3 regions of the Arthrobacter sp. 1088 genome follow, and region 3 is predicted to be linked to each of the others. Evidence: riboswitches for the same ligand, from Rfam matches in the RefSeq annotation. Region 3 holds a riboswitch; each other region holds the start of a gene.
The links. A riboswitch is a leader RNA that binds a small molecule or an ion and turns the genes downstream of it on or off. The one in region 3 is predicted to bind cyclic di-AMP.

Region 1: another riboswitch for cyclic di-AMP. It lies ahead of J2Y41_RS18935 (LysM peptidoglycan-binding domain-containing protein); the one in region 3 lies ahead of J2Y41_RS22280 (hypothetical protein).
Region 2: another riboswitch for cyclic di-AMP. It lies ahead of J2Y41_RS14285 (NlpC/P60 family protein); the one in region 3 lies ahead of J2Y41_RS22280 (hypothetical protein).

What each region holds. Positions count from the first base shown of each region.
Region 1 is NZ_JAVDSM010000013.1:7,933-17,702, reverse strand. Features, by position in the region: gene J2Y41_RS18945 (LacI family DNA-binding transcriptional regulator) at 1-105, opposite strand, end outside; gene J2Y41_RS18940 (hypothetical protein) at 969-2,693, shown strand; cyclic di-AMP (ydaO/yuaA leader) riboswitch at 3,260-3,445, shown strand; gene J2Y41_RS18935 (LysM peptidoglycan-binding domain-containing protein) at 3,457-4,260, shown strand; gene J2Y41_RS18930 (hypothetical protein) at 4,432-4,683, shown strand; gene J2Y41_RS18925 (hypothetical protein) at 4,724-4,942, opposite strand; gene J2Y41_RS18920 (DNA-binding protein) at 5,421-6,068, opposite strand; partial or broken gene J2Y41_RS23145 (sigma factor) at 6,665-6,778, shown strand; gene J2Y41_RS18915 (sigma factor-like helix-turn-helix DNA-binding protein) at 6,947-7,198, shown strand; gene J2Y41_RS18910 (hypothetical protein) at 7,235-7,459, shown strand; gene J2Y41_RS18905 (hypothetical protein) at 7,634-7,897, shown strand; gene J2Y41_RS18900 (hypothetical protein) at 8,173-8,355, opposite strand; partial or broken gene J2Y41_RS23140 (IS110 family transposase) at 8,818-9,770, shown strand, end outside.
Region 2 is NZ_JAVDSM010000008.1:130,127-139,896, reverse strand. Features, by position in the region: gene J2Y41_RS14295 (universal stress protein) at 1-537, opposite strand, end outside; gene J2Y41_RS14290 (FAD-binding protein) at 965-1,657, shown strand; gene J2Y41_RS14285 (NlpC/P60 family protein) at 1,840-2,607, opposite strand; cyclic di-AMP (ydaO/yuaA leader) riboswitch at 2,611-2,803, opposite strand; gene J2Y41_RS14280 (copper resistance protein CopC) at 2,953-3,576, opposite strand; gene J2Y41_RS14275 (NCS2 family permease) at 3,690-5,132, shown strand; gene hutG (formimidoylglutamase) at 5,206-6,165, shown strand; gene J2Y41_RS14265 (hypothetical protein) at 6,222-6,695, shown strand; gene J2Y41_RS14260 (NAD-glutamate dehydrogenase) at 6,853-9,770, shown strand, end outside.
Region 3 is NZ_JAVDSM010000022.1:1,779-11,548, reverse strand. Features, by position in the region: gene J2Y41_RS22320 (DNA glycosylase AlkZ-like family protein) at 1-607, shown strand, start outside; gene J2Y41_RS22315 (VOC family protein) at 630-1,010, opposite strand; gene J2Y41_RS22310 (nucleoside deaminase) at 1,033-1,569, opposite strand; gene upp (uracil phosphoribosyltransferase) at 1,592-2,227, shown strand; gene J2Y41_RS22300 (VOC family protein) at 2,276-2,653, shown strand; gene J2Y41_RS22295 (HAD-IA family hydrolase) at 2,699-3,403, shown strand; gene J2Y41_RS22290 (pyridoxal-dependent decarboxylase) at 3,454-4,845, shown strand; gene J2Y41_RS22285 (MerR family transcriptional regulator) at 4,856-5,614, opposite strand; gene J2Y41_RS22280 (hypothetical protein) at 5,817-6,623, opposite strand; cyclic di-AMP (ydaO/yuaA leader) riboswitch at 6,627-6,811, opposite strand; gene J2Y41_RS22275 (HAMP domain-containing sensor histidine kinase) at 6,921-8,414, opposite strand; gene J2Y41_RS22270 (response regulator transcription factor) at 8,418-9,158, opposite strand.

The DNA of each region.
Region 1 (9,770 bases), on a different contig from region 3:
CGTCCGGTTCACGACGTGCGACACGGTACTCTGCGAGACGCCAGCTAATAGACCCACATCCTTCATCGTCGGCTTTTGGACGTCGGGGGACTTTCGCAGCGGCATATCCAAGATGCTAACCCCGATCCGGCCGCAGCCAGGACTTCCTGCAGAAAACCGTAGGCCTTGTCTGGAGTCCAGCTCACTAACGGAGTTGAAACAGCCCCAACTGGTTGCTCTGTTCATTGTCAGAGGTTCCTGAGGAATTTCCTGCCAGGAGACCCTGCCAGGAAGGAGTGGGCTGTGGGCTGGACATCCAACGACTACAGACACGGAAGACTGGGTTGCTGCCATTGCACTTACGGGAATCTTCGATCGCAGGCGGCATGATTGTCGATGGGATCACGGCGGCTATAAACCGGCAGGGGAGTTCTTTCCTGATCAGGAGATCATCTCTGACAATCTGACTATGAGCTGGCGCGACGCTTGCACGTGCGGTTGGCAGGGAGAGCTCTGGCCAAGAGTTGCGTCAGCTTCAGAGGCTGACATTGCTACGCCTCAGGAATACGTGTAGGTGACGGTGTTTGGCAAGCGGACCTCGAACGCGCAACGGGGGACCTGTGGGCCCGGGAGCTCGTCGTCAATCTCTAGTGGCAAGCCGAGCGTCTTTCTCTAAGTGAATCCCGTCCCTCCGCCGTAAGCGTGTCTCAATGAGGGGGATCTCATGGAGGCTACCCATGCCAAATAGTGCCGTACAAGCGCCGCCACCCGCCGCTGAAAGTCACACCTTTCGCGTTTTTCAGAAGCCGTCTGCATTACCAAGCAAAGGGTCGTTTTGGCGGTGTCCATGATCATCCTGACCATCACGTTCTCGCACTCCTGGGGTCGAAGAGAGTGTCACGGATAATTTCTCGCTTCCCGCCCTGCTGGCCGTTCTATCGGTCGGGTTCCTCGCCATCTTTATCGGATATCGAAGGGACCGCCAGCAGATGCTCATCCATGCCGAAGACGAGGAGCTTGCTACTTGGCCTCTGCCGTGGCTTCACATGGTCAGGAAGTTAATCGAACAACGACTGCAGGCACGCTTCATGCCGCCAGGCAATGCCACCCGCATGCGGCTCGAGGGCCGGGTCCTGCATATATCGGAACTCATCGCGGTTCGTGAAGGTCCGCTCGAAGGGACGATCCTTGCCCACATCCTTGCCCACTTGGATCCTGACGGGAGCGGCCTGATTCCAGGAGGCGAGGATCTGCCAGATGCGGAATCCGGCAGCCTCAACGAAATCCGCTGGGCACCGGGGGCCTGGGAAGGAATCCTCACCCACGGCTTCGGCATCAGCTCCGACGAGGAAACCGCTGCCGCCATGTCCGGGCTCATAAGCCGGAACATCCTCAGGGGTTTCCGGGCCGAGGACTTCGACGCCCTCTACGGGCTGGCCCGGTCTAAGGAATTCATCTTTTCCTATATCGACGTCCTCAGCACAGTGAGCTCGTCCCACGCGCTATCCGGGGCAGGCATCCGGCAGCTCGGCCGGCGCCTCGTACGTGAAGGACAGCACAGGGAGCCGGTCAAGCTGGGCATCGCTCTCCTCGGCCTCATCGGCGACAACGCTGACCGCGAGCTGCTTCTGACCCTTGGACGACACGAGGAGTTCACCCTCTACTGTGCGATTGCGATCTCCAATGTTGAACCGCCGGATTCCAGGGATAAGGTGCTCCTCTCTATGGCGAAGAGTGTGGAAGGCTGGGGCCGTGTTCACGCGGTAGAACGGCTCGAAGGATCAACCAACCCTGAGGTGCAGGAAAGGATGCTCAGTGACGGATACCGCAATATCGTCGGTAGTGAGTACACCGCTTACATCGTCGCTACCACAGGGAAACCAGCAGAGGCCCTTGCCAACCCGGATGTCACCCTTCATCTTCTCGATGCCGCCGCCGAAATTCTCGGCGCACTCTCGAATGACGCTGGCCCGCCGGTCCAAAGAATGGACGACTACCTTGAGGGCCCACTAGCACTGGAGCGCTTTATCACTCATGTTGAGCAACACGGCCCCAGGCTTTCCCACTTCACGGCGACAGAAGACATAGCCGTGTTTCTCCGCCGGGAGCAAAACTGGGAGGCCGGCAAGGACTCCCGCTGGACAATATCGATCCGCGAAGAATTTGCCTCCCGCTGCGAACGCATCAATCAACACCCAGGATGGGCCGCCCTCGCCGAAAAGGGACTCATATCGGCGAACAACACCGAGTTCTACAAAGCTGAAAGGATCGCCCGCGCCCTGGGCCTGGACACCTATCCAGCCCACTGGCGCCGTGTCCAGTCCTATCCCTGTGACAGCAGCTGGTTCGCACTCTTGCAGGAAGTCGACGAGCACCGCCTCCCCGCGGTCCTGGCCTACGCCCGGCAGTCCCTTCCCCTCGGGGAACTCGGATCCGGCCCCGACGATAAAGACGCGCAAAGTGACCGGTTTCGTGCACACCACGCTCTCGACACGATCGTCACCGGACTCGCGAAGTTCCCTGGAGAGGGATGGGACCTGGTCGAGACGTGCTTGCGCAGCCCCGTCATCCGCAACCGGAACATGGCCATCAACACTCTCGAAGCGTGGACACCCACCCACTGGGGACCCAATGTTCTTACCGCATTATTGCGGGCACATGCTGCGGAACCCGACGACAAGCTACGCCAACGACTCGACAGCCTCATCAAGTGACCGAAGTTGAACGCAAACCCAACAAACCGTCGTTTAAGACTCGCCCAAATAAAATCCCCACATGGCTGTCCTGCCGTCACTATTGACCCCGGACCGGGTTGAGCGAAGGAGCGGGACCAACACCTTCGGTATCCCCATTACCGCCCGCTCCCGCTGGCAGCAGGTCCGATTGAGCTCGCCTTGTTAGCCGGGGGCGTGGTATGGCTGCAACCTACCCGACCCACACCCATCCGCCATTTTCACACCCCGAATCCGACGAGCGGAAGCAACAGGAAGGCCTTTTCGTTAACCCGTCCCGGCGTGCGGCGACGTTCTCACACAGCAGGGAGGGAGTGCGATCCTTGTTTCGGGACGGCCCATGAACCATACGGGCCTAGGACATTAGCAACCACCCAATCACATGACAACGAGGTAGCAGCGAGAGGAAGATCAGTCTTCTCATCGGCATTCTCCGTCACCGCCTCCCGTTCGAAGCGTACCGCCCCCTTGCATTGGGGCCGTCATGAATGGCGGTTGTACTGATTAAGTAGATTGTCTTGGCTTCAGCCGGGGCATCCCGGTCAGCATGCCGAGCCCTGCCACTGACCGGAATCCACCGTATTTGAGGTTGGCAGGGACGGGGGAACCACATTCATCACGGCCCTTATCACAGGACCTTGGGGTTAAGCCGATCGCTGCGCATGGCGCGGAAACGTGATTGGCCGGGTATTTCCAATCCGAACCCGACAGCTCACCCCGCAGGCATTGGAAAGGCAGCCCCACCATGTCAAAGAAGTCCACTACCGCCCGTCATCGTGCGACTCCTGGCCATTCAATCGTGCTTGAAGGATTGTCCGTCACCGCCCGAACCCAGGCGCGGGCGCTGGGACGGCCGGCACTGGTAGCAGTTGCCGCCTCTGGTCTTGTTTTCAGCATGGGGGCACCAGCCCACGCCGGAGTTCACGGCCCGGAAATCCCGGGGTCAAACGGTGCTCTTCAGGCGCAGGCCAGTGCTCCGTCTGTCCTGTCGGCATCGGACAGCGGGCGAGTTTACACGGTAGTTTCCGGCGATACGCTTGGGCGCATCGCGGCAGCGTATGGCGTCAGCCTGGATGGTGTCCTCGCCGCTAACGGTCTGAGCATCTCTTCGATCATCTTCCCCGGTGACCAGCTCCGGATCCCCGCGACCGGGTCCACGGCCGCACCCGCAAGGGCATCGGTTACGGCGACCACGAGCGGCGGAACCTTGTTGGTCTCAGCCTCCACGCCGGTGGCTTCAAGCTCCATTGGTTCCGCCCTCCTTGCCTCCGCCTATTCCCAGCTCGGTGTACAGCAGGATTGCACCGCAATGGTGGAAAAGGCGCTTCGTTCCGTCGGTAAGAGCGTCGGCGACCTGGCCCCAACACAGTTCTTCCAGTACGGGACCGTTGTGGGCACACCAGCGCCCGGTGACTTGGTCATCACCCCCGGACATGTCGGCATCTACGCCGGCAACGGGCAGGTTGTCAGTGGCGGTGTCAACGGCTACCAGACCGCCGTGCACTCCATCAGCTGGCTTCCAGGCGCATCGTTCGTACGCGTCGCCTAGGTCGAGCACCCCATACTGCGGAACTGGAACGTACGAGATCCCTTACGTTCCAGTTCCGCCGCCGCGGCTGAAAACTGACCCACCGGCATCCTGGCGGCGGCACCCGCTGAATATGACACCCTCATTCAGGACCACCTTGAACTCGGAAATCAGCAAAATAGGGAAGAGAACATGACGTCTACAACCGACACCACAGAGATTGAGTCTCAACGGAGACTTGGTCGGACATACAAGAAAGCCTCAATCATTCTGGGCGTCATGGGCCTGTTCATCCTCGGAGTTCCCTTGGGCATCACTGCCTTCATTTATTCCCGCAAAGCGGAGACCCATGGCGTCAAAGCCACCACTGGGGTCGTCCTGGCGATACTTGACATCGTCAGCGCGATACTGGTTTTGATGGTGTTCAAGCCATTCAACGTCTAGGCGGACGGCGGCGCGCACACCGTTGACTTCATCAGAGTGTTTATCGCAAGGGATGGAAGGCAGTGATGAAGTTGAGAGTGGAGCTGTTCGCGAGGATCCGTCGGGACGCCAGGGTGGCTGGCATGTCGATTCGCGCCCTCGCAAAGAGGTACGGGGTTGCAAGGAGAGCTGTCCGGCAGACATCGGCCGCTGAGGAGCCTCCTGAGCGGAAGCCGCCGGCGCGCCAAGCCCCGAGGTTGGGGCCCTTGAAGCCAGCCATCGATGCGATGTTGCTCGCTGATCCTGATGCTCCGCGGAAACAACAACGCCATACCGCGCAACGGGTCTTTGACTGTCTGGTGGGATGAACACTCGGCGGTCATCTCGTATTCAGCGGTCCGACAATACGTCAGTGCCTGCGGGGGCCTCGATAGCGGTTGAGTCCGGGGACGGCCCCGTGGAAGCCTTCGTGCCTCAGGAACACGCGCTTGGGGCGGAAGCGGAGGTTGATTTCGGGGGATGTGTGGGTTGATCTGGACGACGTCCGGACCCGGTGTCATTTTTTCGCTTTCCGGCTCAGCCGCTCTGGAAGATCCGTTCACCGGATTTACCCGACCTGCGCCCAAGAGGCGTTCCTGGAAGGCCGGGCCGCGCCAATTTTCCGGGGTTTTCCCAGTTCCTTAGCGCTTTCGCGTCACGTTGCCGGCGCCACTGAAAAGCCACACCATCACGCCCGCACCTCTGATTGTCTCGCTCGATCAGTTCTCTTGGTCGTTCACTGCAGGGATGCCCTCATGAGCGGCCGACAATTCTGCTTGCAGCCTTCTTGCTTGGTTTTCTGCGTTCTCGCGGCGGTGTTGCTCACGGTCGCGTTCGGCGATGAGCCGGTCCCGTTCGGCCTCGATAGCCTCCAGTCGGGCTTCGGCCTTATCGGCCCGGGACCGTTCCGCCGCCAGGGCCTCACGTGCTGCGTCCGCCGCGGCCGCTGCCTGTTCCCGACCGGTCACGGTTTCACGGCGGGCTTCGTCGCGCTCGGTCTCGGCGTTCTCGATCTCCTCAGCCACGGCGTCCCGTTCGGCCTCGGCTTGGGCGACCTTGGCCAGCCAGCCGGCGCGGGACTGGTCAAACTCGGCCCGGGCCATCGTGAACGCTTCACGCCACAACGCCGTGAACCGGGTCTGCACCGCGGCAGGCGGCTCAGGCACTGCCCGGGCCTGGGACTCCCGCTCGTTCCAGTCCCTGGCGGCCTCCGCCGCCACGGTCATCCGCACACCGGATCTTGCCCGGACGGCGCGGGCCGTCACTGCCTCGCCCTCGGCGGCTAGCGCCTCGGCAGCATCCGAGGCCCGACGCTGGGGATCCTGCTGTTCTGAAACTTCCTGCCCGGCGACCCGCTCGCTGCTCACTACTGCCCCTCTCATTGACTCCCACCAGATTACCACATCGGAAACAGTAGAAACTATGTTTCCTGTTACCATCGTTTCCCCCCGGATGAACAGATTCTTAGGAATCGGGCAATTTGGGTGCGACGTCACGTTCCGGAAGGGAGGGAGTTAAGGCTGATGTGCGGGAACGGGATTGTCCCCCCATTTCATCCCTAGTTCTCCCGCGCAGTCCCGGCCTGCAGATGCGGACCTTTTGCGGCCCGGGTGGAGGGTGGGCCTGGCGGGGCCTCCTGCCGGCAGGTTTTCTCCGATCCCGGCCGGCTGACCATGCGCTGGGCAACGGAGCGTCGGCCCACCCTCCCAAACACCTATGCGGAACTGTGACCTCGTTTCGCGTCACGAAATCAATGCCCCCGCCGTAAGAGAGGCAATAGAAGCGCCAAGTGGGTGTGCGCGATCCCTGACGCTTTACTGACAAAGGGGGACCCTCATGGGCACACCAGCTCCGGCGCTGGCACCATCGCACGCACGCCAACACATCCGTCTTCGCCATCGCCGACGACTACGTCAGGGAACAAGCCCTGATCCTCGCCGTCAGGGCAGGCGATCAGGAAGCTTTGGGCGTCCTCTACCAAACGCACCGGGACAATGCATTGGTGTTCGCCCGGTCACTGGTCCGGAACAACCACGATGCCGAAGACCTCTTCCACGAAGCGTTCACCAAGACCATGAACGCGATCGCCAACGGGGCCGGGCCTTCGGATAACTCCCGGCGTACCTTTCCACCGCGATCCGGGCCAAGGCCGCGAATTGGTGGAAACGCTCCTTGCGGGAACTGCCCGCGGAGAACACCGACTTGGACTTCCCCGTCGCCCTGGATCCGGCGGTTGGAGGCCATCATGGAGCACGGCGCCCACGACCACGTACTCGCGGCGCTGCAGAGCCTGCCCGAACGCTGGCAGAAAGTCCTCTGGTACACCGACGTGCTCCAGTACAAGCCACGCGAGATCGCGCCGTTGCTGGGCATCGCACCCAACGCGGTCTCCGCCCTGGTCCTGCGTGCCCGTAAAGGCCTGCGCGCCGCATACGCCGAACTTCTGAACACACACAACCAACCCGAGGCCGGTCAGGGACCCGTTTCGGGCGCCTGACACTGACAATCCACGCACATTACTGGGGAACTACATATGGAACTGATCGACCCGCACCACGGGGTAATGGCCGCCGTCCTGATCGTGCACTGCCTCGGCATCCTTGCCATCGGGATCATCATCGTGCTGCTGATGTTCTCCCTGTTCATCGTCATCATGACCGTGCACACCATCAGAAGCCTCTGGTCACTACGCAGACCCCCAAAGGTGCTACCACCCGCAATCCAGGCAATGGGATTAGTAAATAACGAGACTCACTGATGCGCTCTCTTGGTCCGGGCGAGACCACACTGTCACCCTCTTCGCCGCGTTCCCCGCTTCCGCCAGGCCCCATGCCACCGACCCGTAGATGTGTCCAGGCCCGAGACCTTACGCACTTACAGGCTCGAAGATGTCGATCACCGACTGGGCGCCCGTCAGGTTCATGAATACGACTTGGTCTTTGACCGGGTGCCTTCGGATCTCGAGTCCGTCCTCACTTCTTGGATCGAGTGGGCTATCGCTGCTGGTGCCGAGTTCGCATGGTTCGGGTTCGAGGGCTCATTCGACTTCAACCACATCCTGACCGAGGACGTGGGGAATCAGATATGCGGCGTCGGGACGAGCGAGATTGTCGCGCTAGCCCTCGAAGATGACTTCCGCCAGGGTCCGGACTGGGGCGCAGAGCTTAGTGATCTTCGAGAACAACTCAAGCTATGAGGTACGCGCCGGGTCCGGCATGGTAGCGGACTGATAGGCCTCGCTATTGGTTACCTGCTGGCGCTTCTTCTCACAGGTTTCGATCCACGGCAGGCGTTCGCGGCCGGGCCATGGGTTCTTCCGGCAATGCTGGGCGTTACCTTATACGGGGTGATCCTGGAACGGCGAGAACGAGGCTAGTACTAGAGGGGCCATTGCACCGTAAAGGATCTTCCAGCGTGCGTCGGTGAAGCAGGAGAGCGCGCTGGAGGACCCGTGTTTTCGGTTCGGGGGCCTTATATGAGGGTGTTGAAGATGTCCCAGCCGGTGCCGATTTGGTCTCCGCCGTATAGTCCACCGGACGTTATGCCGTAGTAGTTGTGGAGGTTGCCTTCTTGGTCAACGGCGATGACTTCGTTGGAGGGGAACGTCGGATATGTAGCCTTACCGAAAATGCCTGCGCTGCTGATTTCGGTCATGACACCCCATCCGAGACCTACCGCGGATGGGGATTTCCAGCCGCCGTGGCCGTCGGTTGGCTATTGGCGGAGCACGCCGCTGCGGTCACGGCCGAAGATGTCGACCGCTCCATCACCGCTGGTGTCACCGGGGGCGATGATTTTGTCGAAGATGTGCCACCCGGAGCCGACCTGTTTCGGTGCAAGCCAGCCTCCTTTTCCGTCGCCGGGGTAGAGAAACAACCGGCCTTTCACCGTAAGCCTGACGCGATTCTGCTGTCCTTGGACCGATTGGTCGACTTGATGGGTTGGTGCCAATGCATGCGAATGGCTCGGTGGCGTGACCTCATAGGAGCGTGCGTTTAAGGCGCCCATCACTGGCTTGTCCGTCCCACTCGAACATCGTGTGCCAACTCAATGGATGAAGTTGAACGCGATCGAGAAGAGGTACGGCCATGACCCGCATGATCCCCCACTGCCGGCATCGTTACAGGCGGCATCGACACCCACGGACATACTCATCACGCCGCGGTCCTGGACCACGTCGGTCGCCACCTCGGCGACCGGGGAGTTTCCCACGACGCCCGCCGGCTACCAGGCGTTGAGCGCCTGGCTGAATCGACGCGGTCAGCTCGAGCGCGTCGGAATTGAAGGCACGGGCACCTATGGCGCCGGGCTCACCCGGCACCTGGAAGAAGCCGGCGTGAAGGTGGTGGAGGTCAATCGGCCTGATCGCTCAGCGCGCCGAGCGAAGGGAAAGTCCGATCCGCTTGATGCGTACGCTGCGGCCCGGGCTGCGCTATCAGGGACCGCCGAGGGCCAACCCAAGACGGAACGGGAAGATTGAAGCGATCCGTGCGCTTCGGGTAGCCCGCAACGGCGCCGTAAAAGCCCGCACCCAAGCCACGAACCAGCTGAAAGCCCTGCTGATCACCGCTCCGGCCCAGCTACGAGAGCAGCTGCGCCATCTGAGCACGACGGTACTGATCATGACCTGTGCCAGGATGCGGCCCACCGGTCATCTCGGCGAACCAGACCACGCTACCAAGACCGCGTTGCGTCGTCTGGCGCGTCGTCACCAACACCTCACAGAAGAGATCGCAGAGGCCGACATCGAGCTTAAGAAGCTCATCACCGTAGCCGCACCACACCTGCTTGCCCTTCCTGGTGTCGGCACCGAGGTCGCCGGACAACTACTCGTGACCGCCGGGGACAATCCCGACCGGCCACGTTCCGAGGCTGCGTTCGCGCACCTCTGGAGCCGCTCCTATCCCGGCTAGCAGTGGCCGCACCCACCGTCACCGACTCAATCGCGGCGGTGACCGCGCCGCCAACAACGCTCTCTACATCGTCGTTCTCGGACGCCTGCGCTACGACGCACGCACCCGCGCCTACGCTGACCGGCGCACTCAGCAAGGCCTGTCCAAACCCGAAAT
Region 2 (9,770 bases), on a different contig from region 3:
GTGCTCAGCCTTGATGTGCTTGTCCTCGGTGTTCTCGCCCAAACGATCGGCGCAATACAGCGGGACCGTTACGGTGGGGCATTTTGCGTGGGCCGGCAAGGCGCTGCTGACCGAGCCCAGGAGACGCCCGACAAAGCCACCACGGCCACGGCTGCCGAACACCAGGAGTGCAGCGTTCGCAGAGAGGTCAAGGAGGACTCCCGCGGCATCCCCATTCTCCACTGACGCATCGACGTCAATGTTGTAGCTTGAGACCTTATCCATGGCTTGCTTGACGATTGCTTCCGCGCCCTCGCGGATCACGGAATCGTCCACGGTGGCGTATCCGCCGTCGAGGCCGGACGCTGCGAAGATGGGCACCGAATAAGCCGTGACTATATGCAGGGGAAGTTGGCGCCGTTCCGCCTCACGCGCAGCCCATACAAGGGCGCATTGACCATGCTCGGAACCGTCCACTCCGACGACGATTCCACCAGGCGCCACAGCCTGGTCCCCGCCGTCCCGTGGTTCTTCAATGTGTCTGCCGTGCTGGTCCATGGGGCCCGCCTCTCCACCTACTGCTTGATGTTCCGGCCATTCTGCCAGAGGTTCTCCCTACCGGTGATCCCTTGCTGGCGCGCAACCAATAGCCGGGGCCGAAGAAACCCTCGGGGTTCTCCTTCCAATGCCCACTATTCTCGGTTGGCAATGCCGAATCAAGGCGACTTTGGGCTATGTGGATAACGGTCCGGGCTCGGTTTCCGGCACGCTCACCACGCGCCGGGTTGCGCTGCGGATGAACATCCAAAACACGCTGTCGCCGAGGCTATCCATGGCAGAAAAAGTTCGGTAGTGTTCGAGTCACCGAATGGCCGGCAAAGGTGTCCCAGGACACAACCCGGCCATTTATTTGCGGCCGCTTGGGGAACTCGGACGCGATCCAGCGCGCTGCCGAAGGCACACACGTCAAGGAGGAACCCAAGCAGTGTCACTCACTCCTGATTCCGTCACGGAACGGACTACCACCGTGGTGATCGGCACCGGCCTCTCCGGCCTGGCTGTTGCCAGCGAGCTCAGCCGCTACGGCGTCGGTTCCATCGTGCTGGATGGCTTTGGTTCTTTATCGACCACCGGACCAGCGGTCCACACGGGAATGCTCCAGCGCTGCGACGCAGCAGACCCCGCGGCAATGCAGGAGCGCAACGAGATCCTGCGCCATTTGCGCAACTACGCCGCCAGCCATCACTTGGATGTCCGCACCACCACACGCGCTGTCCGGCTGGACTTCCTGGGTGGCGACTCGTCGTTGCAGCTTGGATACGGACCCGTCGCAAGCCTGACCACGGGCAGCCTGAGGGCTGGGATGAGCGTCTATGGCCCCCTCGAATCCACCCCACGTCAATGGGCCGTGCATACAGCCAGCGGGGTTCTCCTGGCAGACCACATCGTGGTGACGCGCTGCGCCCAGAGCCAGCTGCGCCGAATGCTTGCCGATCTGGGAATCGCCATAGGCCAGAACTTCGTGGCAGCCATGCGTGCAGTCGGGATGCACTTGGTGGGCGTTGGGGAACTTATTACACCCACGCCCAAGGAAGTACTACGGCAAGCCAAGGCAGTGGGGCAAGCGATCTCATCCAAGGTGGCCCTCCCCGCCGGGCCGGGCATCGCCCTCGCCTAGAACCTGGCCTGGAGCCTTTACCTGGAACCCTGCGCGTAGAAACCTGGCGGAGAACCCTGGCCTTGAAACGATCGAGCCAACCAAAGCATGTTCCTAAAAAGAACAAAAATTAACCCAAAAGGCCGGCGCCTCCGAAGACATTTGTCCTCGAAAGCACCGGCCTTTGAGTTGGAGCGTGAAGCTTAGGCGCCAGCGCGTACGTACGTGATGGGGCCGGTTGCGGTGAGCCAGCTGATCGGGTGGATGCCCGTCTGGTTGCCGTTGATGCCACCGCTGATGGCCTGGCCGTTGCCGATGTAGATGGCTACGTGGCCGGACTGGACGATCATGTCACCGGGCTGGGGGTCGCTGACAACCTTGCCGTAGTTCAGGAACTGCATGGGTGCGAGGTCGCCAACCGGGATGCCGGCAGAGCCGAGGGCCCGTTCCACCATCGCGGTGCAATCCTGCATGATGCCGATCTGGGCGTAAGCCGAGGCGACCATGGCAGCGTTGATGCCACCAACAGCCGGAGCTGCAGCAGGCGCGGATGCCACTGGGGCGGTAGCCGTAGTAGTTGCAGCGGCCTGGACGGTAGCCGCTGCGGGCGCCTTCTTGGCCGCCGGAGCCGGAGCAACAGGAGCCGGCTTTTCAATGACGGGAGCCGCTACGGAAGCAACCGCGGGGCGCTCGAAGTTGATGGTGGCCGTCGATGCGGCCGTAACAACCTTGGTGGGACCCTCGGTAACGGTCTCGGCGACAGTAGCGGGGCTGGAGTCGCGCTGAACAGGGGTCTCTGCTGCGTGGGCAGCGATGGAGCCCGTGAGGACCAGGCCTGAAGCTGCTGCGATGACAGCGGCTTGGCGACCTGCGCCGGATGCGTTGCTGGCAACAGCCTTGGAGATGGAGATGAACGGATTAGGACGTACGCTGTCCGCCTTACGACGGCCGCGAAGAATGCGTGAAGACATGAAAGAGCCTCTCCCGATGCCTGCGAGGTTAGCTGTCGGATTCGGATGGGAGTCACCCGGCCACTATCCCCCGCTGTGCAGCGGAAGCTTCGTGACTTCACCCCAAGGCGCGCTCTGAAAGCGGGCCAAAATGGGTTCCCCGTCTCTGCCGTAGGTTTGTCTGCGAACGGATTCCGGACTGCGGCAGAGCTAGGCAATCAGACCGGAATGCCTGTTACGTGGAACAGGCACAGGTACAACCGTACGGGAAGATCACCCCAAAGTCACATTTACGTAACGAGCAGTTCGTTTTTGGCGTGTCGCAGTAACCGTTTCGAGATCTTCGCAAGTATGTAGAAAACCCCGCTATTCCGGGGAATTTTCGCCATCCGGGTCGTTGGGGGCCGCTAGCTTCTTCCGGGCTGTAACAGCGAGGAAGATCACCAGACCGATCGCCACCACAGCGAGGCCAACGATGCTCCAGGGGAAGGGCTGGGAAGCTGCCGGAGCCGGCTCAGTATTTTCCGTACCGGGGGCCGCTGTGCCCGCCGTCGGAACAGCCGCCGGAGCCGGGGAGGAGGCACCTGCCGAGCCGCTCGCCGTCGTCGTGCTTGTCCCGGAAACTGTGAACTTGAAGGTTCCCTCGATCGGGTGGGAGTCTGAACTGACCACACGCCACACCACGGTGTATTCGCCGGCTGGAGCGCCCTGACGCAGCTTCTGGACAGCCCTGTTGTCGATGATTTCCACTGCGCCATCTGCCCAGTTTTCGCCCCCGGCGGTGACGGTCACGCCGGAACCGATGGCCAGTGGCTGGTTGTTGAACGTGATGGATACCGACGCCGGCACTTCAGCCACCCTGGCACCGTTGGCCGGGGTTGTTGATTCGGCGACGTCGTGCGCGGAGGCCGGAGCAGCTCCAAGCAGCAACGCGGAAGCGAAAGCAAGAGCGGCTACGACGGCGGCCAGAAGCGGGCGGATGGTACGCATGGGGCGGTTTCTCCTAGTGTTGGCTTCCTTACAGACTAGGCGAATCGTTCCAGCACCCCACATTGGCGGGCATAGGATTTGAGAGCAAACTCCCCCGATCACCGGAGACCTTCATGCTTAAACAAGGTTCTGCAATCGACCGCTACTTCAAGATCTCCGAGCGCGGGTCCACATACTCGCGCGAAATCCGCGGCGGCTTCGCGACCTTCTTCGCCATGAGCTACATCGTGGTGCTGAACCCGCTGATCCTCTCCGGGGCAGACTCGAGCGGAGCATCGCTCGGCTTCACGGCCGTAGCGGCAACCACTGCTTTCGTTGCGGGCATCCTCACGATCCTCATGGGCGCTTGGGCCAAGCACCCCTTCGCCGTGGCAACGGGCCTGGGAGTGAACGCATTCGTCGCCGTAACGGTTGCCTCCCACCCTGAACTGACCTGGCCGGACATGATGGGGCTGGTGGTGCTTTCGGGTGTCACCATGCTCATCCTGGTACTCACCGGATTCCGCACGGCCGTTTTCAGGGCCGTCCCGGAAGCGCTCAAGACGGCAATCGTGGTGGGCATTGGCCTGTTCATCGCCTTGATCGGGCTGGTCAACGCTGGTTTTGTCCGACGCATTCCGGATGCCGCCGGCACCACGGTCCCGCTGGGCCTTGGCGTGGATGGCAAGCTGATGGGCTGGCCGACGTTGGTGTTCGCTGTCGGCCTGGTCCTGACCATTGCGTTGGTGGTGCGAAAGGTCCGCGGGGCAATCCTGATCGGCATCGTGGTGTCCACCGCCCTGGCCGCCATACTCGAATTCACGCTTCACATTGGTCCCAGCTTCGACGGTAAGAACGTCAATCCCCGCGGCTGGTCACTGGTGGCGCCGACGCTTTCCGAATGGGGCGCCCCTGACCTCTCCCTGATCGGCAAAGCCAACCCCTTCGGAGCTTTTGAACACCTCGGTTTCGTGGCTGCTGCGCTGTTGGCGTTCGTGATCCTCCTCAGCATCTTCTTCGACGCCATGGGCACTATGGTGGGCCTGGCCAACGAGGCAGGGACCGTGGACGAACACGGAAACATTCCCAATGTGGACCGCGTCCTGCAGGTCGATGCCCTGGGCGCAATCGTCGGTGGCGGTGCCTCCGTTTCGTCCAACCAGATCTTCGTTGAATCGGGCGCGGGCATTGGCGAGGGCGCCCGGACCGGTCTCGCCTCCATTGTCACGGGCCTGCTCTTCCTGGTGGCAATGTTCTTCACGCCGCTCATCAACCTGGTCCCGTTCGAAGCCGTGGCTCCTGCGCTTGTGGTGGTGGGCTTCATGATGGTGTCCCAGGTTGGCAAGATCGACTGGCAGGACTGGGGCGTTGGCATTCCCGCCTTCCTGACTATCGCCCTGATGCCATTCACGTACTCCATTGCCAACGGCCTGGGCGCAGGCTTCATCTCCTACGTCCTGATCCGCACTTTCCAGGGCCGTGCCCGTGAAGTCCACCCCCTGATGTGGGCAGTGGCGGCTGCGTTCCTGCTGTTCTTTGGCATCGGAACTGTGGAGGAGTTGTTGGGCGTCAAGTAGCGATGTCCGGCATCCCGGACACTGCAGCGCGCTGCAGCTGTTTTTTGGCCCGCTGGTGGGGTGTGCTTAAAGCATGGCTCCAAACACCAGCACCAACCCTTCCGTAGACGTCCTTCCCACACCATGGACCGGCCGCTTTGACGGCGACGGCGACGAACATCGCCGCTGGTGGCAGGCCATCCAACCCCTTACTTCCCCGGCCATTCCCGGCGCCTCGCGTCCCGCCGTCGTGCTGGGTTTCTGCAGCGACGCCGGAGTGCGGCGCAACAAGGGCCGTGCGGGTGCCTCCGCGGCTCCGGCCGCCATCCGCTCGGCGCTGGCTCCCCTGGCTTTCCACCTGGACCGTGACGTGTTCGACGCCGGCGACGTAGTTGTGGAGGACGACTCACTGGAAGAAGGCCAGCAGCGCGCCGGACGCGCCGTCTCGGAACTGCTCGACGCCGGAAACCTCACCGTGATGCTGGGCGGCGGCCACGAGACGGCATTTGCCAGCTACCTGGGCGTTGCCGGATCCAATGCCGTGCGCAGTGGAAAGCGCTTGGGTGTCTTGAACCTGGATGCCCACTTTGACCTGCGCGACGAGCCGACCCCGAGCTCCGGGACTCCATTCCTGCAGATGGCGCAGGAAGAAACCGCCGCTGGACGCGAACTGAGGTACGCCGTCGTCGGAATCTCGGAGCCCAACAACACGCGCACGCTCTTTGACACCGCTGACCGCCTGGGCGTGAAGTACTTGCTGGACGAGGACTGTTCCGCGGAGCGCGTCGAGACGTTCGTAGCCGATTTCGTGGCTGGAATCGATGTGCTGTACTTGACGATCGACCTGGACGTCCTGCCTGCTTCGGTGGCGCCCGGCGTCAGTGCCCCCGCCGCGTTTGGGGTGCCGCTGTCCGTGATCAGTGCCGTTTGCCGTCAGGTAGCGGCAAGCGGGACGCTGTTGCACCTGGACGTTGCCGAATTGAACCCGGAGTTCGATATTGATGGACGAACCGCGAAAGTGGCAGCAAGGCTGGTAAACACGCTGTTGGCATAGAGGCCTGTTCCCGGTCCCTGTCCTGCGTTTAGCCTGAGGGGAAGGGAAGGACGGCGATGGGCGCAACTCCTGTGCAGGACAAGTGGGCCTGGGTGGCAGGACCCGTTGCGGTCGCTTTGGGCCTTGCCGCACACGTCGTTTCCGGTGGGGGCGCCCCGGCGATGCCCGTTCTTCTGGGCTTCGTTGCCCTCTCTGCCTTGGCCGCGCAGCTGGTTGCCCGATGGATCCATGGGCCCGTCCTGTTGCTGCTGCTGTCCGGAGTGGCACAGCAATTGCTGTTCTTCGGTTTCGAAGCTTTGGGGGGTTCATTTTCCGGGGTCGGGTTCCTTGACCATCTGCACGGGCAGCCCCAGCAACCCGTGGCGGTTCCTGTGGACGGTCAGCCGGCTTCAGGGGAACTGCATGCTGCTGACCTGATGCTCTACACCCACGCAGCTGCCGCCATTCTCACCCTCGTGGTGGCCGCGGGCGTTTCGTGGCTGGCGAGGCGAGGGCGTCACCAAGGGCAACGTTCCGCAGCTTTTCGGTAGCCGGGCCTCCGCGAGATGGCAGTTAATGCCAATGTCTTGCCCAAACACTGTCATCAACTGTCATCTCGCGGGATTTAAGCGATCATGAAATGAGGCGCATGGACTTTGCCGACCGCAGCAGCACGGCCGCTCCTTTGCGCAGCGGAGGCGCAGCGACATGGCACCAATTACGGAGCCGGCGGACGGATTCCTGACCGACTACTACGAGCACGTCACGGACGACGACGTCCGCAGCTACACACCTGAAACTTTGTTGGAACGGGCCCGCTATCACCGCTCGTTGGCAGAACGCCGTGAGACTGGACAAGCAGTCATCGGGGTCCTGAACGAAACAGATACCAGCCTGGTGGCAATCGTCACGGACGACATGCCCTATCTCCTTCCCTCCGTCACGGCCGAGATCTCTCGTGACACCGCTTCCATCCGGCTTCTGGTCCACCCGACTTTCAGCGTCACGCGGGACCCCGCCACCCACCGCCTGATCGATATCGGCAGGGGGCCCCACCGCGCGGGGCTGCCCACCGGCGTCGAACGTTCCGAAGATCATGCGCGGGCGACGCCGGCACCTTCGACGGACGGGAACGACGGCGGACGGCTCACGGAGGCGTGGATAGCGATCGAGATCCCGCGGATTCCGGACAACGCGAGCGCGGAGCTGCTGGTGGGCAGGTTGAACAAGGTCCTGGGTGATGTCCGGGCAGCGGCCGAGGACGCCGATGCCATCCACGAGGAACTGCTGCACGAAATCGGTGCACTGGAGGGGTCTGCGGCAAAAGACCGGACGGCGGGTGAAGCGCAGGAGCTGCTGCGGTGGCTGGACGACGGGAACTTTGTGTTCCTGGGATTCCGCGGGCGCCGCGGGCTCGGACTCCTCCGTGATGCGGCCGGTCCTGCGGCGCCGGGCGAGGTTTCCGGCCAGGTGCTTACGCTCACCAAATCCACGCTTCGCTCGACGGTTCTTCGCCGTGCCTACCTCGACGAGATCAGCATTGCCACAGCGGACGGGAACGGCGCCAACACCAGCGCGTGCACTTTTGTTGGCCTCTTCTCCCCCAGTTCAACAGCCCGCCCGGCCCAGCAGATCCCGGTCATCCGGGACACAGTGCAGGAAGTGCTGCGGGCCTTCGGCTACCCGGCGTCGTCACATCACGCCAAGGAGCTCCTTGCGGTGTTGGAGGCGTATCCGCGGGACGAACTGTTCCATGTTGATGCCGGGCAGCTGGCCATCCGTGCGCGCGAGATCCTCCGGCTCCAGGAACGCCATAGCACCCGGCTCTTTCTTCGTCCTGACTCCTTCGGCCGGTTCATGACAGCACTGGTTTTCCTCCCCAGGTACAGGTACAGCACGGCCGTCAGGCTCAACATCGAGCGCGAGTTGCGCGAGGCCTTTGGCTCGGATGCCATAGAGTTCGAGCTTCGGTTGGGCGAATCCGCCATGGCTCGCGTGTTCTTCCGGATCCTTTTGCCACAGGACCCCTCACGGCACGAAGGTGCTCCGGCGGTGGTGGATGCGGCAGCCCTCGAGCAGAGGATCATCGCCGCTACGAGGTCCTGGGCGCAAGGCCTGGACGAGGCCCTCCAAACGAGGTATCCGCGGCAAGAGGCGGCCAGGTTGTCCAGGCAGTGGGCAGCCGCGTTTCCGGCCAGCTACAAGGCCGATTATGAGGTGGAGGACGCAGTTGAGGATATTGCCAGGTTCGAAAGTTTTCCGGCAGAGCCGGGTTCTGTGGACGAAGCAGATCCCCTCCTCACCGTTTACCAACGTCCCGGTACGGCAGTCCTCAGTGAGGATGCCCGGATCCGGCTCTACTTAACGCGCCCGCAGAGCCTGACCGAGATCCTTCCTTTCTTCCATAACCTGGGCTTGAAGGTCCTGGACCAGCGGCCTTTCGACGTTCATCGTGCCGACGGGCGGCAGTTCTTCCTTTACGACCTCGGCCTGAAGTATCCGCGCGGGCTTGACCCTGTAGGCACGGGCGATCTGCTGGCCGCTGCGTTCTGTGCCGCGATGCGCGGTGACGCCGAGTCAGATGCTTTGGACGCGTTGGTCATCAAGGAGGGGATCGACTGGCGGCGGGTTGCCATCCTGCGCGCGTATGCCAAGTATCTCCGCCAACTCGGGAGCACCAACTCCTATGGCTTCATCGCTGACACACTCCGCGGGAACGCCCTGGCCACGCATGCCTTGCTTGAATTGTTCGAGGCAAAATTCAATCCTGACCGCTTCGCTCCGGACTTGTTTGAACCGGAACTCCTCAATTCCGGTCATGGCGAGCCAAAGCCGGCCAGGGGCGATCTGTTCGAAGAGGGAAGCAGCGAACTCAGCCACAGGACCCAGGCCGTTCATAGAGCGCGGACGAACCTGATGGAGGCGATCGACGCCGTCCCTGTCCTGGACGCCGACAGGTTGCTGCGTTCCCTGGCGAGCCTGGTGGATGGCACGCTCCGCACGAACTTCTATCTCAACAAGCCCTTCATCAGCTTCAAGCTCAACCCCGCCAGCATCCCGGCTGCCCCTGCACCCCGCCCGAAATTCGAGATCTGGGTCTATTCGCCGCGCGTTGAAGGCGTCCATCTGCGTTTCGGTCCGATAGCCCGCGGTGGCCTTCGATGGTCGGACAGGAGGGAAGACTTCAGGACGGAAATCCTGGGGCTCGTCAAAGCCCAGACGGTCAAGAATGCCGTGATTGTTCCCACCGGAGCCAAAGGCGGGTTCTTCCCCAAACGGCTCCCGGACCCGGCAGAGGACCGTGCTGCCTGGTTCGCGGAAGGTCAGGAAAGCTACCGGACATTCATCCGCGGGTTGCTGGATATCACCGACAACCTGGTGCCGGATCCCGACGGCGGAAGCAGCGGCCGCGTACTCGCGCCACCGCGGGTGGTGCGGCACGATGGCGACGACTACTACCTCGTTGTGGCCGCTGACAAGGGAACAGCAACCTTCTCCGACATTGCCAACGCCGTTGCCGGGGAGTACGGCTTCTGGTTGGGTGACGCCTTCGCTTCCGGAGGGTCAGTGGGTTATGACCACAAGCAGATGGGGATCACGGCCCGGGGCGCCTGGGAATCCGTGCG
Region 3 (9,770 bases):
CCTGCCGCCCAGCAAACTCGACGACGACGCCGCCCGCCGCCTCCTGCTCGAACGGTACTTGCGCTGGACTGGCGGAGCGACCCTCAAGCAGAGCCAGTGGTTCACCGCGTTCACCGTAGCCCAGACCAAAGCGGCGCTCGCCGGCGTCGGGGCAGTAGAAGTGCCCACGGCAAACGGTGACGTGCTGTGGATGCTTCCGGACGACGTCGAACGCCTGGCCGACTTCCAAGAGCCCGGAGACGAACAGATCCAGTTGCTTGCAGGCACGGATTCACTGGTCCTCCACAGGCGGAATTCGGCTGACATGTTCGCTGAGGAAGACAAAGGAAAGAAGGTCCTGGACACCACCCTTGCGCTTCAGGCCGACCTCCCGGATCACCCGATTCTGGACCGGGGAAGGATCATCGGCCTGTGGCAGTACGATCCCGGCAAGGAACGCATCGCGGCCTGGACGTTCGCCAAGCCCACTGCTGCAGTCAGCAAGCGGATCGCCGAAGTTGAAGCATGGATTCGCGATGAACTAGGCGATTTCAGGTCGTTCAGCCTGGACTCACCAGCGTCCCGCCAGTTGCGGATCGACGCCCTCAACGAGGCCGCTGGTCTCTAACGCGCTCAGCCCGAACAGGCATTCAGCCCGAACCGTACGGCCGGGTAATTGCTTCGAGGAAGTGCCCGTCCGGGTCGCAGAAGTAAATCCCTCGGCCGCCGTCGTTGTGGTTGATCTGTTGCGCACGGGAGCGTGCGGGGTCTGCCCAATAGGGAATGTGTTCGGCGGTGATCCGCAGGAAGATCGAATCGAACTCCTGCTCGCTGACCAGGAAGGCATAGTGCTGCGGCGCGATGGTTCCCGGGGCTTCGAGGAAGTCCAGCGTGACGCCGTTCTCCAGGGAAACAGTGACAAAGGACCACATCGGCTGTGGTGTGGGAAGCCCAAGGATGCGGGCCAGAAACGCAGCGGACGCGTGCTTGTCCTTGGCGTAGACGATGGTGTGGTTGAAAGCGATTGTCATGATTGGCTCCTCAGCATAGAGCTCAAGCGGGCGATCGGTGCTCCGCCGCCGGTACGCGGTGCGTCGCGAAGAAGTCCCGAAGGAGCGTTGCGCATTCTTCCTCACGCACGCCTGCGTAGACCTCCACCCAATGGTTGAGCCGGCGCTCGCGGAGGATATCGAACACGGAACCTGCGGCCCCGGCTTTCTCATCCCACGCGCCAAACACGACGCGGGGAATCCGTGCCAGGACAATTGCGCCGGCGCACATTGCACACGGTTCGAGGGTTACCACCAAGGTGCAGTCCTCCAGGCGCCATCCATCGCCCCCTTCGCCCAATTCGAGGGCGTGGCGTTGCAGGGCAGCCGCGGCTTCACGGATGGCGACGATCTCTGCGTGGGCGGTTGGATCCCCGTGCGCTTCCCGTTCGTTGCGTCCGGAACCCAGCACACCGCCGTCGGGTCCTAAGACAACCGCGCCGATCGGCACGTCGTCCGTCTCCAGCGCCAGCCGGGCTTCGTCCAAGGCAAGGCCCATCCAAGCCATGTGTTCTGCGTGATACGGCTCGTTGGCGCTCATATCTCAATGATAGTTTTGGACGATGCGCACACTCGTCGTGGACCACCCGCTGGTCGCTCACAAGCTCACCGTTCTGCGGGATAAGAACACCCCTTCACCGGTCTTCCGGCAGCTCACTGAAGAACTCGTCACCCTTCTGGCCTATGAGGCCACCCGGGAGGTCAAGACACAGCCAGTCGAGATCGAGACCCCTGTCACGAAGACCATTGGCACGGCGTTCACCAAGCCGACTCCGCTGGTGGTACCCATCCTGCGCGCAGGCCTGGGCATGCTGGAAGGCATGACCAAGCTGGTTCCCACCGCCGAGGTCGGCTTTCTGGGCATGGCCCGCGACGAAGAAACATTGGACATCATCACCTACGCTGAGCGCCTCCCCGAGAACCTCACCGGACGTCAGATCTTTGTGCTGGACCCCATGCTTGCCACCGGTGGCACCCTGCGCGAGGCCATTAAGTTCCTCTTCAAGCGCGGCGCCTCGGACGTTACCTGCATCTGCCTGCTGGCCGCTCCGGAAGGCCTCGCCAAGTTGGAGGAGGAGCTGCAGGATGCCAACGTGAAGGTGGTCCTGGCTTCGATCGACGAGAAGCTCAACGATAAGTCGTATATCGTTCCCGGCTTGGGCGACGCCGGCGACCGCCTCTACGGCGTGGCTGGCTGATCCGCGCGCCCCTACCGCTTTCCGGCGTGCCCGGTTAGCCTGTGGCGCATGGACTGGAAACTTGAACTGGTGTTTGTCCCTGTGTCCGACGTGGATCGCGCGAAGGACTTCTACGTCAACAAAGTTGGTTTCAACGCCGATTTCGACGAGCGTCCCATGGACGGCATCCGCTTTGTGCAGTTGACCCCGCCTGGGTCGGCTTGTTCCATCGCCATCGGCGAAGGGCTCAGCGATGCCCCTCCGGGAACAGCGCCATCCCTGCAAATGGTGGTGAGCGATATCAACAAAGCGCACGAGCACCTCAAGGCCAATGGCGTCGAGGTCAGCGATATCGATGTCCAGGACTGGGGACACTTCGTCCACTTTGCGGACCCGGACGGCAATAAGTGGGCTGTGCAGTACATTCCGCACCGGCCCAACGGCTAGGTCACAGTTCGACGCCACCCCTGCATGGTGCGGCAGGATGGAGCCATGAGCCATCCTGCCGAACCAACCTCGCCTTCCGCACAAGCCGAACGATCGCCAACCCTGACCGTCCGTGCTGTTCTGTTCGACATGGACGGAACACTGGTTGACTCCACAGCGATCGTCGAGCAGGTGTGGCTGGAATTCGCGGAACGATACGGCCTGGATTACAACGAGATCCTGCGGACGTCGCACGGCGTGCAAGCAGGCGATACTGTGCGCCGGTATGCTCCAGCAGGAGCCGATCTTGAAGCCTTGACTGCCGAGCTCGGCCAGATGGAACGAACGCGGACCGACGGCGTGATTGCCCTCCCTGGCGCCGAAGCGCTGCTCGCTGCCTTGCCGGACGACGCCATTGCGCTTGTCACATCCGCGGACCGCATCCTTGCCGATATCCGGATGAAGGCCGCCGGCCTTTCCATGCCGTCTACTGCGGTCACCGCCGAAGGCGTTACGCGCGGCAAGCCGCACCCGGAGGGGTACCTCAAAGCCGCAGCGTTGCTGGGCGCGGAACCAGCCGACGTCGTGGTTTTTGAGGACGCCCCGGCAGGTATCGCGGCCGCCCGGGCCGCCGGGATGCGAACCGTGGTGGTCGGCGACGCCGGTGGCGAGCTTGAGCCGGGCATGTGGCGTATCCCGGACTACTCCGCAGTCACCGTCGCTGCCGTGAAGGACGACGACGGCGGTCACCTCATCAGCTTCACGCTTTAGTCTGTTCGCCTCCGCTGTTCCAACCGGTGAAGCGGGAGTAGGCTGTGCGCATGTCTGCGTTGCCGGAGGCGTACGGTGCTGCACTGGAGCGGGCCATGGCGCACGCTACGGATTGGCTTGCCTCGGTGCCCGGCCGTTCTGTGCGGCCCACGTACGACGCCGATCAGGTCGCTTCGAGCCTTCTTTCGAGCCTTCCCGATGAAGCAACGGACGCGGCTGACGTAGTAGATGAGCTCGCCGCATTGGCTGAGCCCGGGTTGATGGCAATCCAGTCCGGACGCTTCTACGGCTGGGTCATGGGCGGGACGTTGCCAGCTGCCATGGCCGCAGATTGGCTTGTCTCGGCATGGGACCAAAACGCCGGGCTCAGGTTTGCGACCCCAGCCGCCGCCGCGATCGAAGAATCCGCAGCGGCCTGGCTCCTGGAGTTATTGGATCTTCCGCGAGGATCCGACGTCGGGTTCACCACTGGCGCTACCACCGCCAACTTCGCGGGGCTGGCTGCCGGGCGTCAATACCTGATGGACGAGGCAGGGTGGGACCTCGCGGACCTGGGCCTGACCGGGGCGCCGCGGATCACCACGTTTGCAGGCCGCGAACGGCACGCCGCCGTGGACCTTGCCCTGCGGTATCTGGGGCTGGGAGCCTGCGTTCCCGTGGACACTGACGATCAAGGCAGGATCCTCCCGGAGGCACTCGCGGATGCCATGGATGAACAACCCGGCCCTTCCCTCGTGTGCCTGCAGGCCGGCAATCTGCATTCCGGAGCGTTCGATCCGATGTCCGAAGCCATTGCGGTAGCCCATGACCGCGAGGCCTGGGTGCATGTGGATGGCGCATTTGGATTGTGGGCTGCGGTCAGCCCTCAATTGCGCGGGCGGCTGGCCGGAGTAGAGGCAGCCGATTCGTGGGCCACTGATGCCCACAAAACATTGAACGTCCCGTACGACTGTGGCTTGGCCATCGTCTCCCGGCCGGAAGCGCTGAGACGCGCCTTCAGCGTCCACACGAGCTACCTCATTGCAACGGAGACCGGACTGGGCGATCCGTTCGACAAAGTTCCGGAACTGTCCCGTAGGGCCCGGGGCATCCCGGTGTGGGCTGCCCTCCGGCAGTTGGGCCGGTCCGGAGTCATTGCCATGGTGGACAGGCTTGCAGCAAACGCCCGCGCGTTGGCGGAAGGCCTCGCTGGTATCCCGGGCGTGGAAATTCTCAACGATGTAGTTTTCACGCAAGTCTCGGTCGTCTTCGGCAGTGATGACCGCACACGCCGGGTTACTCAACGGCTCATGGCCGAAGGCATTGTGTGGATGTCCGGTTCCTCGTGGCGCGGACGCGATATCCTCCGGATTTCGGTAAGCAACTGGTCCACGGACGCAGGTGACGTAGCTGCCTCCATAGCAGCCGTTCGAGGTGCGGCAGAGGCCGAACCGGAAGCATAGAGGCGTCCTGTTACAAGGCCGAGCGCGCCTTCTCCAGGTATGCCATCAGCCCGCCCAACTGCTCAGCGGTCCACGGCAGTCCCGCGCTGATGGCCTGGCTGTTTTCCTGCCAGGTTGCACGTGCTGCAGCTTTGGTGTCCTCACTGGAGTGGAACATGGAACCGATGCCGTCCCATGAGCGCACCCATTCCTGGACCGAGGGGTCCGTGACGGGCCTCTCGGCTTGGACGTGCGCCAGTCCTTCTTCCACGAGGGCAGCCCACTTCTGCTTGGCAGCTTCGACTTTTTCTGCGCCGAGTTCTTCCCGCTTGTCCGCGAGTTGCTGGCGTTGTTCGGCTGTGAAGTTGTTTTCGAGCACGGTAATCATCTCCAACGTTGACATGAATTGTTCAGGGGTGGGCATGGCGTGTCTGTCCATGCGTGACAACAGCTCGCCCAAACGGTTTTGGAGCGCTTGGAGTTGCCGGGCGTGCTCCTGCACATGGACCAGCTGCTGTTGGAGGAGGCCCCGAAGGGACTCCAGATCATCCTCGGGCGCTTGCAGCGCCTTGCCGATGGCCGCGAGCGGAAGCCCCAGCATCTGAAGCGATCTGATCCGGTATAGCCGGCGTAGGTCGCCCTCCGAATACCTGCGATGACCGGACGATGTCCTTTGGCTTGCGGACAGCAGCCCGATCTCGTCGTAGTGGTGGAGCGTCCGCACGCTGACACCGCACGCTGTGGCCAGCTCACCGATGCTCCACGGCCCGGATCCTGTTGTTCCCGTCATGGGCACAACGCTAAGTCCTGACGCAACGTCAGGTGCAAGTGGGTGTGAAACCCGGAAGGCACATTTAACGCGAAAACCGCCCCGCCTCCCGCCCGGGCGCATCAGTAGATCACTTCTGCGAACGGCGGAAAGCGGGGCGGCAATCGGGCCTTGCATGGTTTGAGCCCGCTGGGGTGGGCTCAAGCCTGCTTATTGAGTTGGCTTAGTACCAGTTGTTGGCCAAGTGGAAGGCAAGGGCCGCCGAGGGGGAGCCGTAGCGTTCCTTGATGTAGTTCAGGCCCCACTTGATCTGGGTCTGGTAGTTGGTCAGCCAGTCATCGCCTGCGGTTGCCATCTTCGAAGCGGGCAATGACTGCACGATTCCGTAGGCACCACTGGAGGTGTTGGTCGCGGTGGTCCGCCAGTTGGATTCCTTCTCCCACAGTGTGTTCAGGGCAGTCATTTCACCCGGACCCCAGCCGTAGTTGGCGAGGATGCTGGCGGCGTATGCCTTGGCAGCGGCGGGATCGTCCACGGCCTTGGGAGTGGCGGCTGCGGCTGCAGCAGCGGCGGCATCGGCAGCCTGCTTGGCGGCTGCATCAGCGGCAGCCTTTTCGGCGGCGGCCTGTGCGGCAGCTGCCTGGTCGGCGGCGGCTTTCTCGGCCGCGGCCTTTTCGGCAGCGGCTTGTGCGGCAGCTGCCTGGTCTGCAGCGGCCCTGTCTGCAGCGCCCTTCTTGGCAGCAGCATCCAAGGACGCTGAGATTTCAGCTGTTTTGTTGCTGGCCTGGGCGGTAGCCTGCGTCTCGGACGCCCGGCTCGTTTCGGGGAGATTGAATGCGGCGTTTGCGGCCTGGCCAAGCGATGCGACGCCCAATGCTGCGGCAACGACTCCTGCAACAACAGACATTCGTTGCCCGGTCTTGCCGCGGCGTGCAGCGTTCTTCAGAACGGTTTGCGACTTCGTCAGGGGAGTGTTGTGATCGTCACGGTGACGCGCGGAAGGGCGCGTCTGATCGTTGAATTCAGACATGTGTGATTACCTCTCAGCGCCTGCGGAGTTAGCTGTCGGGTTCGGATGAGGTCATCCGGCCGCGCGCGTAGCTGCGGCTTCACCCCAAGGGCAAGGAAAGTACTGTGCCCGGAGACTCTGGGTCCCCCGTCTCTGCCTCGAATGAGAACGGAACTCCGGGAAGTGGCAGAGCTCGGCGCATCCCGGGTGTGGGCCAGTTAGGGGCGACCCACCCTTTCGAAGGTACAGGAGGTTTCGGCTTAAGTCACATTTGGGTAACAGAGATCACGTTCACGGCGAGTCATGTTGCCTGATTCGTTATATGCGTTCGTTCAAAGCTGCGGGGAGTCGGAGAGTGAACTCCGTGCGTCCCGGCTGGGACGTTACTTCCACACTGCCGCCATGCGCCTGGACGATGGATTCGACGATTGACAAGCCCAATCCGGAGGTCCCTTCCGACCCCGATCTCGCCGCGTCAGCCCGGGCAAAACGCGAGAAGATTCGCCCCTGGAAAGCAGTCGGAATACCAGGCCCGTTGTCCGTGACGGTGACCACCGCGCTACCGTCGGCGGAAAGCATGACGCCTGTGACCACCGTGGTACCGGGATCGGTGTGCTTGCGGGCGTTGGACAGCAGATTGGCCAGCACCTGATGCAGCTGGGTTGCGTCCCCGCGCACCGTAATGGGCTCGTCAGGGAGTTGTAGCTTCCAGATGTGGTCCGGTGCCATCACCTTTTCGTCGCTGACTGTCTCGATCACCAGCTGCGTCAGGTCCACATCCGTGACCTTCAACGGCTGGCCTTCATCCAGGCGCGCCAACAACAACAGGTCCTCCACAAGCGTGGTCATCCGTTCCGACTGGCTCTGGACCCGCGCCAGCGACTTCCTGCCGTCCTCCGTGAAGTTCTCCGTCATACGAAGCAGCTCGGTGTATCCACGGATGGCGGTCAGCGGTGTCCGAAGTTCGTGGGAGGCATCGGCAACGAACTGCCGGACCTTGGTTTCGCTCTCCTGACGCGCTTCCAGGGCCCTGGAAACGTTGTTGAGCATTTGGTTCAAAGCGTGGCCCACGCTGCCCACTTCAGTTCCAGGATGAGCGGCCGACGGCGGTACGCGCACCGCGAGTGCCACCTCACCGGCGTCGAGGGGAAGGCGCGATACTTTCGTTGCAACCTCGGAGAGTTGCTCCAGCGGGCGCATGGTCCGTCGGATGATGACGGTGCCGGCGAGGCCGATCAGCACCAGGCCGCCAAGCGAAACAAACACCATGGTCCATACCAGCGAGGCCTCGGCATTTTGCTTGTCAGCCAACGGCAGGCCTGTCGCAATAACATCGCCGTAGTTGGTCTCAACTGCTACCAGCCGGTAGTCGCCGTTGGACAATGAACGGTCTACGGGCCGGTTGTCGCGGGGGAGCGATAGCAGGACCTGCTTGTCTTCTGCCGAGAGCGCGACGCGGCGACCGTTTGCGTTGAGGAAGCCCGAGTTGATGACCGTGGAACCATCGATCCTCGCGTTAAGTGTCCCGGCGCCTTGGCCACGGGCCTCAAGGGGATCCGGCCGACCGCTGGAGGGAAAGTTCGACGGCGGTCTGCCGAAGTCATTCGCGCGGCCTGACGCCTGCTCCAACTGCTTGTCGAGCTGTTTGTTGAAGTACATGTCCATGGAGGCGTAACTAACCACTCCAACTGCACCGCAAATCGCCACCAGCAATGCCATCGCCACCAGGACCAACCGCGTGCGCAGATGCCAGGTGGAGGGATTGAGCCAGTTCCGCTGGGTCTTACGGGCTACTCCGGAAGAGGTGGACAAGATTCAGTCCGCAGGCTTGATGACGTAGCCAGCGCCACGGATGGTGTGGATCATTGGCGGGTGGTTGGCTTCGATTTTCTTGCGCAGGTAGGAAATGTACAGTTCCACGATGTTGGCCTGCCCGCCGAAGTCATAGTCCCAGACGCGGTCCAGGATCTGTGCCTTGCTGACCACGCGTTTGGGGTTCTCCATGAGATAACGAAGCAGCTCAAACTGGGTTGCCGTGAGCTGGATGTCCTCGCCGGCGCGCGAAACCTCCCGTGTGTCCACGTTGAGGGTGAGATCACCCACCACCAGTTCCGCTGTATCCATGGCCGCAACGCCCGAGCGTTGTACGAGACGGTGCAGTCGCAGGAGAACCTCCTCCATGCTGAAGGGCTTGGTGACGTAGTCGTCCCCGCCGGCGGCCAGGCCAACGATGCGGTCCTGGACAGCGTCCTTGGCCGTGAGGAACAGTGCGGGCACTTCCGGCGCGAAGGCGCGGATCCGGTTGAGGACCTCGACGCCGTCGAATCCTGGAAGCATCACGTCCAGCACCAGCACGTCGGGGCGGAAGTCCTTGGCAAGCTTCACAGCTTCCGGTCCGTCGGCTGCCACCGCTACGGACCAGCCTGCCATGCGGAGGCCCATGCTCATGAGCTCAGCGAGACTCGGTTCGTCGTCCACCACCAAGGCTCGGATGGGGGAGCCGTCCGGGTGGGAAAGCTGGGGAAGGTTGTTCGTCATGGAGTGCGGGGATGCCATGTGACAACTCTCCATTCTGCTGGTTTGCCGAAGCTTTGCCGGTCCTGTGAGGATGCTGTGAGGTCAACACTAGCCACGTGGGAGTTCATTGGTAGGCGTTGCGGGAGTGCGGCAGTGAATACTCGCCTTCTACGGCTTGTAGCAGATTTTGAGGGAAAAATTCGAGCTTGGAGCAGGTTGCGATTGGACAGCAAGTGTTTCAGATCTTGAGATTCCGTCCTTTTGCCCCTCATGGGAATCAGGGAGGTCATCATGCACCATCTGCCGAAGAAAATTCATGATAAGCCGAATATTTCTCACCGAGACCGAATGAAATGACGTTCATTTTCCGCGACGGAGGAATTGTGATCTGCGGCACAATAGACCCTCTTGTCTCAAAATGTGGACGGTTTCACGCTTTGTTACTTGCGTGTTGCCATTGTTACGTTGCACACTTCCAATGTGAACAAGAACTCAACAGCACCTGCAGCCGCAGCAATCTGGTCCAGCACACCCGCTGGCGACGAGACCCGCTGTTGTCGAATGCAAGCCTAACTTTCCACCCCGAAGAAGTTTCAGGCATTCGCCCCCTAGCCCAGCGTTGGGCGCCCTTCCCCAAACTCATTGCGGGGA